2 regions of the Kribbella ginsengisoli genome follow, and region 2 is predicted to be linked to the other one. Evidence: riboswitches for the same ligand, from Rfam matches in the RefSeq annotation. Region 2 holds a riboswitch; the other holds the start of a gene.
What was found. Region 2 has a riboswitch for FMN ahead of ribB (3,4-dihydroxy-2-butanone-4-phosphate synthase). Riboswitches for the same ligand answer to the same signal wherever they lie in the genome.
Positions count from the first base shown of each region.

Region 1 (6,094 bases), on a different contig from region 2:
TCGTTCAGGGTGGACCAAACGTCCATCAGCCGGCGACAGGCGCGCTGGCCTTCGGCGCTGTGAACTTCACAGAACCGCTACCAGGCTTGAAGGTCGCCGGTACGGCGCGGCCGGGGTAGTACTGCTCGACGAGCTTGGTCCAGGTGCCGTCGGCGATGACCTCGTCGAGAGCCTTGTTGACCGCCTCGCGCAGCTTGTCGTTGCTCTTGGCAACCGCGAACGCGGTCGGCGCGGAGCTGAGCTCCTTGGCGGCCAGGACGACCACGCCGCCGCCCTGCTCCTTGGCCATCTTCTCGCCGATCTCGGCGGGGGAGATCCAGGCGTCCGCGGTACCGGCCTTCAGTTGGCCGACGGCAGCGTTGTAGTTCGGGACGCGGACCGGGTTGAGGTTCTTCTGGGTCGCATAGTCGTCCTGCACAGTGCCCTGGACGACGACCACGCGCTTGCCGTCGAGCTGGTCGAACTTCGTGATGCCGGAGCTCTTGGTGGTGTTCAGGCCGAGGTAGCCGAAGTCGTAGCCATTGCTGAAGGCAACCGTCTTCTTGCGGGCCTCGGTGATCGTGATGGACGAGCTGCCGAGGTCGAACCGACCGCCGTTGACCTGCGAGAGCAGGGCGGAGAAGTCGGTGCCGACGAACTCGGGCTTGAGGTTCAGCTTGGCCGCGACCGCGCTGATCAGGTCGTTGTCGAAACCGGTGAACTTGCCGTCCTTGACGTACACGTTCGGCGGCGCGTCGGTGAGCGTGCCGATCCGCAGCGTGCCCTTCTGGAGCAGGCCCAGATCGGGGCCGGAGGCATCGGACTTGTCGTCACTGCCACAGGCCGCGAGCGCGACCATGAGGGTCACGGCGGTACCGATGGCGGCAAGACGGCGGAAGGCGCTGGTGGCGCGCACGGGTGTCTCCTTAGAACCAGGCGATACGGGAACGGTGGGGTTGGCCCACCGAACGACGCTAACGCCGCCGGCGACCACCGAATTCCACCCTGACACCGGATGAGACGGGTCCGGAATGTCTAGTCCAGTCATGGTATATGTGCGGACCGAGCTTCCTTGCAGTGGGCAACTATCGGTCGCGGAGAGTGCGCATCTTGGCCCGGGCGCCGCAGGAATTCATCGAGCACCACCGACGGCGACGACCGCGGCTGCTGTCCACGAACAGCAGTGTGCAGGCTGGGTCTTCACACTCCCGAATCGCCTCGACCTCCGGACCCGACAACAGCTCGATCCCATCACGAGCAACAACAGCCAGTACGCCTGAAGCCGACGGCTCAGGATCCTGCCGCTGCAACGCGTTGGCCCGCACGCCGTCCGCCTGGCCCACGCCAGTCGCGAGCGCCGGGGCCGGCGTCGCGCGGGCTGCCCACCCGTTGACCAGGTTGATGTCTGCTTGGCGCAGGGGGCCTCGGTTGAGGGCTGCGAGGGTCAGCGAGTACAGGGCTTCTCGTACTGCGCGGGCGTTCATGAGATCTTCCGCCGTGGTGGAGACGGACCCCAGGCCGGCGAGCTCCACCCAGTGGGCCAGGTCCTCCGGCGTACGCATCCGCTCGAATCTTTCCGTGGTCCGCTTGCCGAGCGTGCCGACGAAGTTGAGGGCTAGCCGTCCGCCGACGAGCGGGAAGGCGAGTAGGTCGACAGGCATCAGGTCGCCAGGGTCCGCGCGCTGGTCAGCTCGTACAGGATGTCGTTGATCGGGGTCGGCGTGCCCGTCGCGCGCCCGAGCCTGACGACGGCGCCGGTCCACGCCTCCAGCTCCGAGGGCTTGCCGGAGTTGATGTCGCGCTGCAGCGAGGTGGTGCCCGCCTCGGGCAGGCTGTCGAGGAACGCGAGCGTCTTGTCGACGGCGTCACCCGGCAGTTCGACGCCGGTTGCCTTCGCGACCTGCTTGATCTCGTTCATGCTGTCGACGATCAGGTGCCGCATGCCCGGGCGACTGCGCAATACGCCGTACGGCGAATCCGCGAGTGTCGCGACCGCCCCGAACGACCCGAGCGCCAGAAACTTGCTCCAGAGCGCGACCCAGACATCATCCGGGACGACTGCAGTCAGCCCCGACTCCTCCAGTGCCTTCCGCAACCGCTCGACCCGCTCGCTCTTCTGGTTGTCCCACTCGCTGAACGTGAGCTTTCCCAGCCCACCGATGTGCCGCACCCGCCCCGGCCCATCCAGAAACGCGACCACCTCGACCGCCCCCGGAAGCACGGCCTCCCGCCCGACCACGTCCGCCACCTGCTGCGGCGCCTCGACTCCGTTCTGCGTAGTCACCACCGCGGTGTTCGGCCCGACCAGCGACCCCAACGACGCGATAGCCGCCTCGAGCTGCCACGTCTTCACCCCCAGCAACACGTAGTCAACGACCCCGACCTCTGCCGGATCATCCGTCGCCACCACGGTCTCCAGCGCAAAGTCACCCGCCACGCTCTCGACCGTGAGCCCGCTCCCGCGCATCGCCGCAAGGTGCTCACCCCGCGCGACAAACCGCACGTCATGGCCGGCCTGCGCCAACCGCCCCCCGAAATACCCACCGACGCCACCCGCACCCAGCACAGCCACCTTGATCGTCATGCCCCCGATGTTACCGGTTTAACCGGTAACCACTACAAGCCATGTCCGGTATCAGGATGTGACCCAGATCCTGGCGAGGTTTCGGGGGCGTGGCACACTCGTAGTACGAGTGAACCCACTCGCGTGCTCCGGGGTCGGTGTAATTCCGAGCCGGCGGTGACAGTCCGCGACCCGGTCGAAGCAGTATCTCGGCCGGTTGACCTGGTGGAATTCCAGGACCGACGGTGAAAGTCCGGATGGGAGGCGCACGCGGTCGGCGGGTGCGCTCCGGCGTCCGGACGTGGCTCAGGCGAGCCGTTTTCCAGGCGTCGGGTCCGCGCGTGCGCCGGTTGTCATGGCCCCGGTGTGCGTCCGTGACAACGAGGGACCCGTCAGTGAAGAACGCTTCGCCGATCGACATCGCCTGGATGCGCCGTGCCGTCGAGCTCGCCGCGCGCGGCGTCGGCAGCACCCATCCGAACCCGGTCGTCGGTTGTGTCATCACCGGCCGTGACGGTCACCCGGTCGGCGAGGGCTACCACGCCTACCCGGGCGGTCCGCATGCGGAGGTCGAGGCGCTCCGGATGGCCGGTGATCGCGCTCGCGGCGGTACGGCGTACGTGACGCTCGAGCCGTGCAACCACACCGGCCGCACCGGGCCGTGCTCCGATGCACTCATCGCGGCCGGCATCGCCAGAGTCGTGTACGCCGTACCGGACCCGAACAAGCACGCCGCCGGCGGCGCCGAGAAGCTCCAGGCCAAGAACATCCGCGTCGAACAAGGCGTGCTGCAAGACGAGGCCGAGGCCGTCAACCACGTCTGGCTGCACAGCGTCCGCCAGGGCCGCCCGTTCGTCACCTGGAAGTTCGCCACCACGCTCGACGGGCGGTCAGCCGCCAAGGACCGCTCCAGCAAGTGGATCACCGGCCCGCTTGCTCGCGCCGACGTGCACAAGAAGCGCGCCGAGTGTGACGCGATAGCGGTCGGCACCCAGACCGTACTCACCGACGACCCCGAGCTGACCGTCCGCGACGAGCAGGACCGCCCGGCCGCCCGGCAGCCGCTACGTGTCGTCGTCGGCGACCGCGAGATCCCGCTCACGGCGAAGGTCCGCAACGACCGCGCCGAGACGCTCATTCTCCCCACCCACGACCCCGCCGAGGTACTCCGCCAGCTGGACGACCACCAGATCCGGCACCTGTGGCTCGAAGGCGGTCCGACCTTGGCCGCCGCGTTCCTGCGCGCCGGCTGGGTCGACCAGATCGTCGCGTACGTCGCTCCCGCGCTGCTCGGCTCCGGCTTCTCCGCCATCGGCGACCTGGGCGCGGAATCGATCGACCAGCTCAAACGCTTCAACCTTGCGGACGTCACCCGCCTCGGCGACGACGTCCGCCTCACCCTGACTCCCCTGGGAGGGAAATAACCCATGTTCACCGGAATCATCGAAGAGCTCGGTACGGTCGAAGCGCTCGACCTGCTGGACGGCGACGCCGCCCGGCTGACCATCCGTGGGCCGAAGGTGACCGAGGACGCCGGCCACGGCGACTCGATCTCGGTGAACGGCTGTTGCCTCACGGTGATCGAGCACGGCGACGGCACGTTCACCGCGGACGTGATGCGCGAGACCCTGCAGCGCACCAGCCTCGGGGGCGTCGAGAAGGGTTCCCGGGTCAACCTGGAGCGCGCGGTCACGGCCCACGCCCGGCTCGGCGGACACATCGTCCAGGGGCACGTCGACGGCACCGGCACGATCGCCGGCCGCGAGCCGGCGGAGCACTGGGAGGTCGTCCGGATCGCGGCTCCCGCCGAGATCCTCAAGTACGTCGCCGAGAAGGGCTCGATCGCCGTCGACGGCGTCTCCCTCACCGTCACCGACGTGGACGACAGCACCGGCACCTTCGGGATCAGCCTGATCCCGACCACGCTCGAGCTGACCGTGCTCGGGACGAACAAGATCGGCGACACCGTCAACCTCGAGGTCGACGTGATCGCCAAATACGTAGAGCGCTTGCTAGTTGCTGGAGGCAAGGAATGAACTTCTTCGACTGGTTACTGCACTCGCAGGTCACGATCGGCGGCTCGCCGGTGCTGGTCCGCGAGATCGTCGGCAACGTCTTCGGCCTGGCCAGCGCGCTGTTCGGGATGCGCCGGCTCGTCTCGGCGTGGCCGGTGGGCATCATCGGCAACGTCTTGCTGTTCACGGTCTTCGTCGGCGGGCTGTTCGACACCCCGCAGGACAAGGACCTCTGGGGCCAGGCCGGCCGCCAGGTGTTCTTCGCGCTGGTGAGCCTCTACGGCTGGTACCGGTGGTACCAGACCCGCCACGGTGGCGCGGCGACGGGCGTGCAACCGAAGTGGGCGACCACCCGCCAGCGGATCGAGCTGCTGGGCGTGGGCGTCGTGCTCTACGCGATCGCCTACCCGGTGCTGAAGGCGCTGGGCTCGTGGGGTCCGCAGTGGGACGCATGGATCCTGACCGGGTCGATCCTGGCGACGTACGGGATGGCCCGCGGATACGTCGAGTTCTGGCTGATCTGGATCGCCGTCGACGTGGTCGGCGTACCGCTGCTCGTGCAGGCGAAGTTCTACCCGTCCGCGACGATGTACGTCGTCTACGGGCTCTTCTGTGTCCTCGGATTCGTCTCATGGTGGCGGATCCAGAATCGCGAGTCGGCTACGGCCACTCCTGAGCCAGTGACGGTGGGCTGACCGATGGGCGAGGTACTGAAGCTCGACACGATCGAGCATGCGATCGACGAGATCCGGGCCGGACGGCCGGTGATCGTGGTCGACGACGAGGACCGCGAGAACGAGGGCGACCTGATCTTCGCGGCCTCCAAGGCGACGCCGGAGCTGCTGGCGTTCCTGATCCGGTACAGCTCCGGCGTGGTCTGCGTCCCGATGGAGCCGGCCGAGCTCGACCGGCTCGGCATCCCGTTGATGACGCCGCACAACCGTGAGCGGTTGCGGACGGCGTACACGATCTCGGTGGATGCCCGCGACAACATCGCCACCGGCATCTCGGCGGCCGACCGGGCCCGGACGATCCGGGTGCTCGCCGACTCGGCTTCGGAGCCGTACGACCTGGTACAGCCGGGCCACGTCTTCCCCCTGCGCGGCCGCGAGGGCGGCGTCCTCGTACGGCCCGGGCACACCGAGGCGTCGCTGGATCTGGCCCGGCTCGCGGGGCTGCGACCGGCCGCGGTGATCTCCGAGCTGGTCAACGACGACGGCACGATGAAGCGCGGGACAGACCTGCGGACCTTCGCCGACGAGCACGGGCTGGTGCTCGTCTCGATCGAGGACCTGATCCGGTACAGGCAGCGGACCGAGACCCAGATCCAGCGGGTGGCGACCACCACGCTGCCGACGCAGTACGGCGATTTCGTTGCCCACGGCTACCGGAACACGATCGACGGTACCGAGCAACTGGCGCTGGTCCGTGGCGAGATCGGCGACGGGCCGACGCTGGTGCGGCTGCACTCGGAGTGCCTGACGGGTGACGTGTTCGGCTCGCAGCGGTGCGACTGCGGTCCGCAGCTCGACGAGGC
Region 1 is NZ_BAABAA010000005.1:390,405-396,498, forward strand. It holds gene ABD768_RS20585 (amino acid ABC transporter permease) at 1-26, opposite strand, end outside; gene ABD768_RS20590 (ABC transporter substrate-binding protein) at 26-895, opposite strand; gene ABD768_RS20595 (CGNR zinc finger domain-containing protein) at 1,065-1,640, opposite strand; gene ABD768_RS20600 (2-dehydropantoate 2-reductase) at 1,640-2,563, opposite strand; FMN riboswitch at 2,684-2,815, shown strand; gene ribD (bifunctional diaminohydroxyphosphoribosylaminopyrimidine deaminase/5-amino-6-(5-phosphoribosylamino)uracil reductase RibD) at 2,938-3,966, shown strand; gene ABD768_RS20610 (riboflavin synthase) at 3,970-4,578, shown strand; gene pnuC (nicotinamide riboside transporter PnuC) at 4,575-5,252, shown strand; gene ABD768_RS20620 (bifunctional 3,4-dihydroxy-2-butanone-4-phosphate synthase/GTP cyclohydrolase II) at 5,256-6,094, shown strand, end outside.
Region 1: linked by a shared signal. The riboswitch ahead of ribD (bifunctional diaminohydroxyphosphoribosylaminopyrimidine deaminase/5-amino-6-(5-phosphoribosylamino)uracil reductase RibD) and the one ahead of ribB (3,4-dihydroxy-2-butanone-4-phosphate synthase) in region 2 are both predicted to bind FMN.

Region 2 (6,094 bases):
GTAGTTCCTCCTGGTCCCGTTCGGCGACCGCGTTGCCGCTGCGTTGCAGGAGCGGGGACGGTTCGAGACTGCCGATCCCGACCATCGCGTCGGTGAGCTGACCCCAGGTGCCCAGAACGTCGCGAACGGACTCGTCGTTCATCATCGCGCGCCGTACCGCGGATGATCCGACCAGTCCTGGTGCCGGGAGGTAGACAGGCATCGCGCCGGTCAGTTCGGCGAAGCGGGCGGTCAGGCGGGTGGCCTGCATCTGCACCGCCGGATCGCCGAGACCGCCGACGATCTGGACGACCTTGTCGACCACCGGCACGCTCTTGCGTGGCATCCGGTCGACCGCGCTGATGAGCGTCTCGCTCCAGGACGAGATCCCGATGACGTGGCCGCCGCTGAGCGTCATGTCGAGGTAGGCGGCTGCCCCCGAACCAAGAGCGGGGAGTACGTCGTCAGCCGAGCCCGCGGTGTCGACGACGACGGCGTCTCGTAGTCCGTACCGGCTCTGCAGCTCGTCCTCCAGATCGCTGTGCACGCCGCTCGGCATGGTCACCACGGTGTGGACGATCCCGACCTCCACGGCCTGCTTCAGCATCCGCGACACTCGCGCCTGGGAGAGGTTCAGCTCGGTCGCGATCTTCGGCTGGCGGATGCCCTTCTCGTGGTACATCCGGGCCACCTTCGCGAGCAGCCGTAGCTCGTCCAGCCCGGGCTGACGTACTGCGCGCTTGCCGTTCACCTTGACCCCCTTCAGGCCGATCAGGATTGGACTATAGGCCAGCCAGACAGATGTACACCCGAGGTGCGCCGCCGGCGTCGGGGAGCGGATCGGCCGGTGACTGCCGCCTGCCGGTCGCAACGACCGAGCCGTCCCGGGGATCCACGATCCGGTAGCCGAGCGGGACGGTGTCGTCGAACACCGGAACCGGCCCGCCTTGGTCTCGGTAGACGATGAACAGCCGCCCCGGTACGCCGAGGGCCCGCGCCGCGATCGCCTTCGTCCAGTCGGGCGCCATGTCGGTCGTCGGCAGCCCGGCCAGGATCGTGCTGATCAGACCGACGTAGGTCGATCCCTCGAAGTCGACCGCTGCACGCCAGTCGGCTCCCGGGGCGAGGAAGTACTCCTCGTGCCCCGGCTCGGCGGGGTGGAGCCGCCATTGCCAGAGGCTGCCGGCGCCGTACACGACTCCCATCGTCCCGCCCGCGCACAGGTTGCTCCAGGCTTCGTGTCCCTGCCACCAGCCGCTCGCCTTGCCGGTTCGTCCCGTGTTCTCGTACGTCGGTTCTCCGTTGGCGACGGCCTTGACCGGCAGGTTCCGCCACATGTCCGCGACCCGCTCGGGGACGTGCTCACCCTCGTGACCGGTCTGGCACCACTGGAAGTCCAGCCAGTCGGCGTCCTGATGGGCCTGCGGACGGATGTGCGGCCGGTAGTGGATGCCGGTCGGTTGCCGGTAGCAGTCCCAGGCGTGCACCTCTTCGCCACCGGCGGCGATCTGGGGCTCGTCGCCGCTGCCATCGGCGCCGACGAGGTAGATCGCCGGGCTCGCGCCGTATCTCGCGACGAGATAGCGGCAGTACCGCGCGTACTCCGCGGGTGGCACGACCGGGCCGGCCACGTCGAGACCCTTCCAGCCGAAGCCGTGGAAGACCGGCTGGAGGACCGGTACCAGGTGATGGTCGACGAGAATCCGGAGCAGCTCGTCGAGGTACTGGAAATAGCCGACCTCGAGCTCGTTCAGGTGACCGGAGCCGAGGTCGGCGAAACCGACGCCGAAACCCTCGTCCTGGGTGCGGTCGCGCGGCCCGACCGCTCGCATGTCCGGCTGCACGGTCATCAGGAGCACCGCGTTGAAGCCCTTCGCCTGCCGGTCCGCGGCATAGCTCCGGACCTGTTCGGGGGTCGCGCGCCAGGGGAGTGCCCAGGCGGTGTCGGCAACCAGGATCGCCGGCGTACCGTCCGCGTGGACGAGGCTTCGGCCACCGGCCGACATCCGCCAGAAGCCATGGGCGAGGAACGGATTGCGCTCGTCGGCGTCGGCCGTACCGATCTCCAGGCGACCGGTCTGCCCGCCCACCGCGCCGCCACTGGTCCACGACCAGCGTCCAGGCTCGGGTGCGGCGAACCTGACCCGCCAGGACTCCCCACCGTCCCAGAACGCGGGACGCCGCAGCCGGGTACCACCCTCGTGCTCGAAATCCACCCAGACCTCGGCCTCGGCGTAGGGAGCGGCGTGCCGACCCGACAGTGTGAACTCGAGCTCGCGCCAGACGACCGGGTCAGGGACTGAGATGGACATGACACTCCACGTGGTGAGCTGTGCGGATAGACTGGCGCGCAAACGTAGAACACGTGCTCTGGGGTCGGTGAAATTCCGAGCCGGCGGTGACAGTCCGCGACCCGTGCGCTCGCAAGAGCGTCCGGTTGATCTGGTGAAACTCCAGAACCGACGGTAAAAGTCCGGATGGGAAGATGCACGTGGCAGTCTGCGGGACGGTGTGCGTTGTCGACGTGACCGGGTGAGTCCACCCGTCGCGTCCGCGTTGCCGTCGCGGAGCTTGTCGTTGCCCCGGAGCGCCATGCCGAGAGGACAACGACCGTGAGTTCTGTAAAGACCAGGCTGGACACCATCCAGCGAGCCGTCGACGAGATAGCGCTCGGCCGGCCGGTGGTGGTCGTGGACGACGAGGACCGGGAGAACGAGGGCGATCTGACCTTCGCGGCCGGCCTGGCGACTCCGGAGTTGATGGCGCTGCTGGTGCGCTACACGAGCGGCTACGTCTGCGCACCGGCCGCACCCGAGATCCTCGACCGGCTCGCGTTGCCGCTGATGGTTCCGGACAACCAGGACAGCCTGCGGACGGCGTACACGGTCTCCGTCGACGCCGCCACCGGAGTCGGGACGGGCATCTCCGCCGCCGACCGGGCGCGGACGGTCCGCGTGCTGGCCGACCCGGCGGCACAGCCCACGGACCTGATCCGGCCCGGTCACATCCTGCCGCTGCGTGCGGTGCCGGGCGGCGTCCGGCAGCGACCGGGTCACACCGAGGCCACCGTCGAACTCGTCCGGCTGGCGGGGTTGCCACCGGTGGGTGTGATCGGTGAGTTGATGAACGACGACGGCACTCTGATGACCGGTCCGGACCTGCGGGCTTTCGCCGACAGGCACGACCTCGCGATGGTCTCGATCGCCGATCTGGTCAGTTTCCTGTCCTGACCAATCGGCGCGCGGCCTCCGCGATGCCCGCGGGGGACAGGCCATAGCGGTCCAGGAGATAGCCGGCCGATCCCGTCGGGGCGAACTCGGGGAAGCCGAGGATCGAGACCCGCGTCGGGTGGTGCTGGACGACGGTCTCCGCGACCGCGCCGCCGAGCCCGCCGCCGGACACGGCCTCCTCCGCGGTGACGATTCCGGCCGTCTCCCGCGCGGCCGCGACGACGGCGTCGACGTCGAGCGGCTTCACCGTGGGCATCGACAGCACTCTGGCCGAGATTCCCTCGGTGGCGAGTTGCTCGGCCGCGGCCAGGGCCCGCCACAGGATCGTCCCGTTGCTGATCAGGGTCACGTCGTTCCCGGCCCGGACGGTGATCGCCTTGCCGACCTGGAACTCGTAGTCGTCGCGGTAGATCATCGGCACGCTCATCCGGCTGACCCGGATGAACACCGGCCCCTCGACCGCCGCGGCCCAGCGCAGCGCGGCCGCGGTCTCGATCGGATCGGCAGGGACGACGACGGTGAGATTGGCGATCGCGCGCAGCCAGGCGATGTCCTCGACCGAGTGATGCGTCGGGCCCAGCTCGCCGTAGGCCACCCCGGGGCTCATCCCGCACAGCTTGACGTTGGTGTTCGAGTACGCGACGTCCGCCTTGATCTGCTCCAGCGCCCGGGCGGTGAGGAAGCAGGAAGCAGCCGAGACGAACGGGATCCGGCCGCCGTTGGCCAGTCCGGACGCGACCCCGACCATGTCCTGTTCGGCGATGCCGACGTTGATCAGCCGATCCGGGAAGGCCTTGCGGAAACTGTTCAGCTTGCTCGAACCGACCGAGTCGTTCACCACGCCGACGATCCGGTGATCCGCGTGCGCCAGCTCGGCGAGCGTCTCGACGTAGGCGTCGCGGCAGTCGTACCGCGGCTGGTCGGCGATCGAGGTGTCGACGACGGTCATACCAACTCCCTGTCGTATCGGGGTCTGCCCACGGACTCCAGTTCGGTCAGCGCCTGCTGGAACTCGGCGCTGTCGGGGACCCGGTGGTGCCAGGCGACGTTGTTGCTCATGTACGAGATCGGATGGCCCTTGTGGGTGTGGGCGATCACGAAGGTCGGTTTGCCCGGCCGGAACGGTACGGCGGACAGCACGTCGAGCAGCTCGCCGTGGTCGTGCCCGTTGACCTCGACCACCGCGAAGCCGAACGCAGCCGCCTTGTCGGGCAGCGGATCGAGGTCGTTGGTCTCCTTGGTGGTGGCGCCCTGTTGCAGCCGGTTCCGGTCGACGATCACGGTCAGCCGGTCCAGCTGGTACTGCGAGGCGGCCATCATCGCCTCCCAGTTGCTGCCCTCCTGCAACTCGCCGTCGCCGACCAGGACATAGGTACGGCGCATGGACACGTCCAGCTTGGCCGACAGGGCGTGGCCGACCGCGATCGGCAGCCCGTGACCGAGCGGTCCGGTGTTGGCCTCGACGCCGGCGACCTTGCGCCGGTTGGGATGGCCGTTCAGCGCGGACAGCGGCTTCAGGAAGGTGGCGAGCTCCTCGACCGGGAGGAAACCGAACGCGGCCAGGGTGGTGTACAGCGCCCCGGCGACGTGCCCCTTGCTCAGGATGAACCGGTCGCGTTCGGGATCGGTGACCTGGTCCGGGCTGATCTCGAGGACGGCGCCGTACAGGGTCGCCAGGATGTCGATCGCGGAGAAGTCACCGCCGATGTGCCCGGCCCCGGCATGGTGGACCAGCTTGAGGTCCTGGATCCGGATCTGCCGGGCGGCCTCGGCGATGTGCGCCACCTGCTCGCTACGGCTGCTGTGGATCGGCAGCCGTCCGAGGACCGGCATCGTCGTGTGTTCGACCGTCAGCGTCATGCATCCCCCAGCTCGGTCAGGCAGGTGAGCAAGACGTTCTGGATCAGCCGTTGCGCCGCCAGCGCGTCGTGCGAGGCTTGTGCCGCGGCCAGGGCGTCCTCGTCGAGCCGGTCGAGTGCGTGGTGCACTGCCTTGAGGAACCGGATCGCCTGCTTGGCGGCTTGGACGCTGTCCTCGCGGAACGGGAACTGGTCCAGCTGCCAGACGCCTTCCCAGTTGTTCCTGCGCAGCGTGTGGAAGAACTCGAACGTCTCGACCAGGTGGACCGAACCGACCACCATGTCGTCGTCCCAGCCGCGCAGGTTGTCGTTGACGTCGATCGCGAACAGCCGGCCGTAGTCGATCGCCAGCTGGGCCGCGTCGGCGGGCGTCTCCTGACCGTAGAGCGAGTGCCCGAAGTCGAGCAGGATTCCGAGGTTCGGCAGCCCGATCTTCTCGATCCCGAGCAGGGTGCGGGCGACGTTGGGGAAGATGATCTTCACCCGCGGTTCGCGTGGCTTGTACTCGATCACGAAGTTGATGTCGGGGTGGGCCGAGACCAGCTCGGTCAGGCCGTCCAGGGCCAGGTTCCAGATGTCGTGGTAGTTCACCTGGAACGGGTAGTCCCAGCCGTCCTGGCCCGGCCAGAGCTTCACGTAGGAACAGCCGAGGTCCTTCGCCAGTTCGGTTGCCTGGTGCAACAGTTCCATCGCCTGTTTGCGCACGGCGGGGTCCGGGTTGGTGAAGGATCCCTTGACGAAGTCGCGGGTGTAGATCTCCGGAGTGATCGCGATCGCCTTCAGGTTGTTGCGGGCCAGCGCGGCCTTCACCTCGTCGAGGGTTCCGTCGTAGCCGGCGAACGGCCAGTTCAGGTCGACCACGGACAGGTCCCCGACGGCGCCGGCCCGGTCGATCTGCTCGAGCAGCCCGACCGGCGGTCCGTAGCCGTCGGTGGCGTAGCGGTCCTTGTAGGTCGCGAAGTGCCAGATACCCGCGCCGAAGACCGGCATGTCAGTCATGGTCATCTCCTTCATATCTGGTCAGCC
Region 2 is NZ_BAABAA010000016.1:6,507-12,600, reverse strand. It holds gene ABD768_RS36800 (sugar-binding transcriptional regulator) at 1-730, opposite strand, end outside; gene ABD768_RS36795 (glycoside hydrolase family 140 protein) at 762-2,291, opposite strand; FMN riboswitch at 2,341-2,474, shown strand; gene ribB (3,4-dihydroxy-2-butanone-4-phosphate synthase) at 2,592-3,209, shown strand; gene ABD768_RS36785 (transketolase family protein) at 3,193-4,158, opposite strand; gene ABD768_RS36780 (transketolase) at 4,155-5,069, opposite strand; gene ABD768_RS36775 (sugar phosphate isomerase/epimerase family protein) at 5,066-6,067, opposite strand; gene ABD768_RS36770 (carbohydrate ABC transporter permease) at 6,089-6,094, opposite strand, start outside.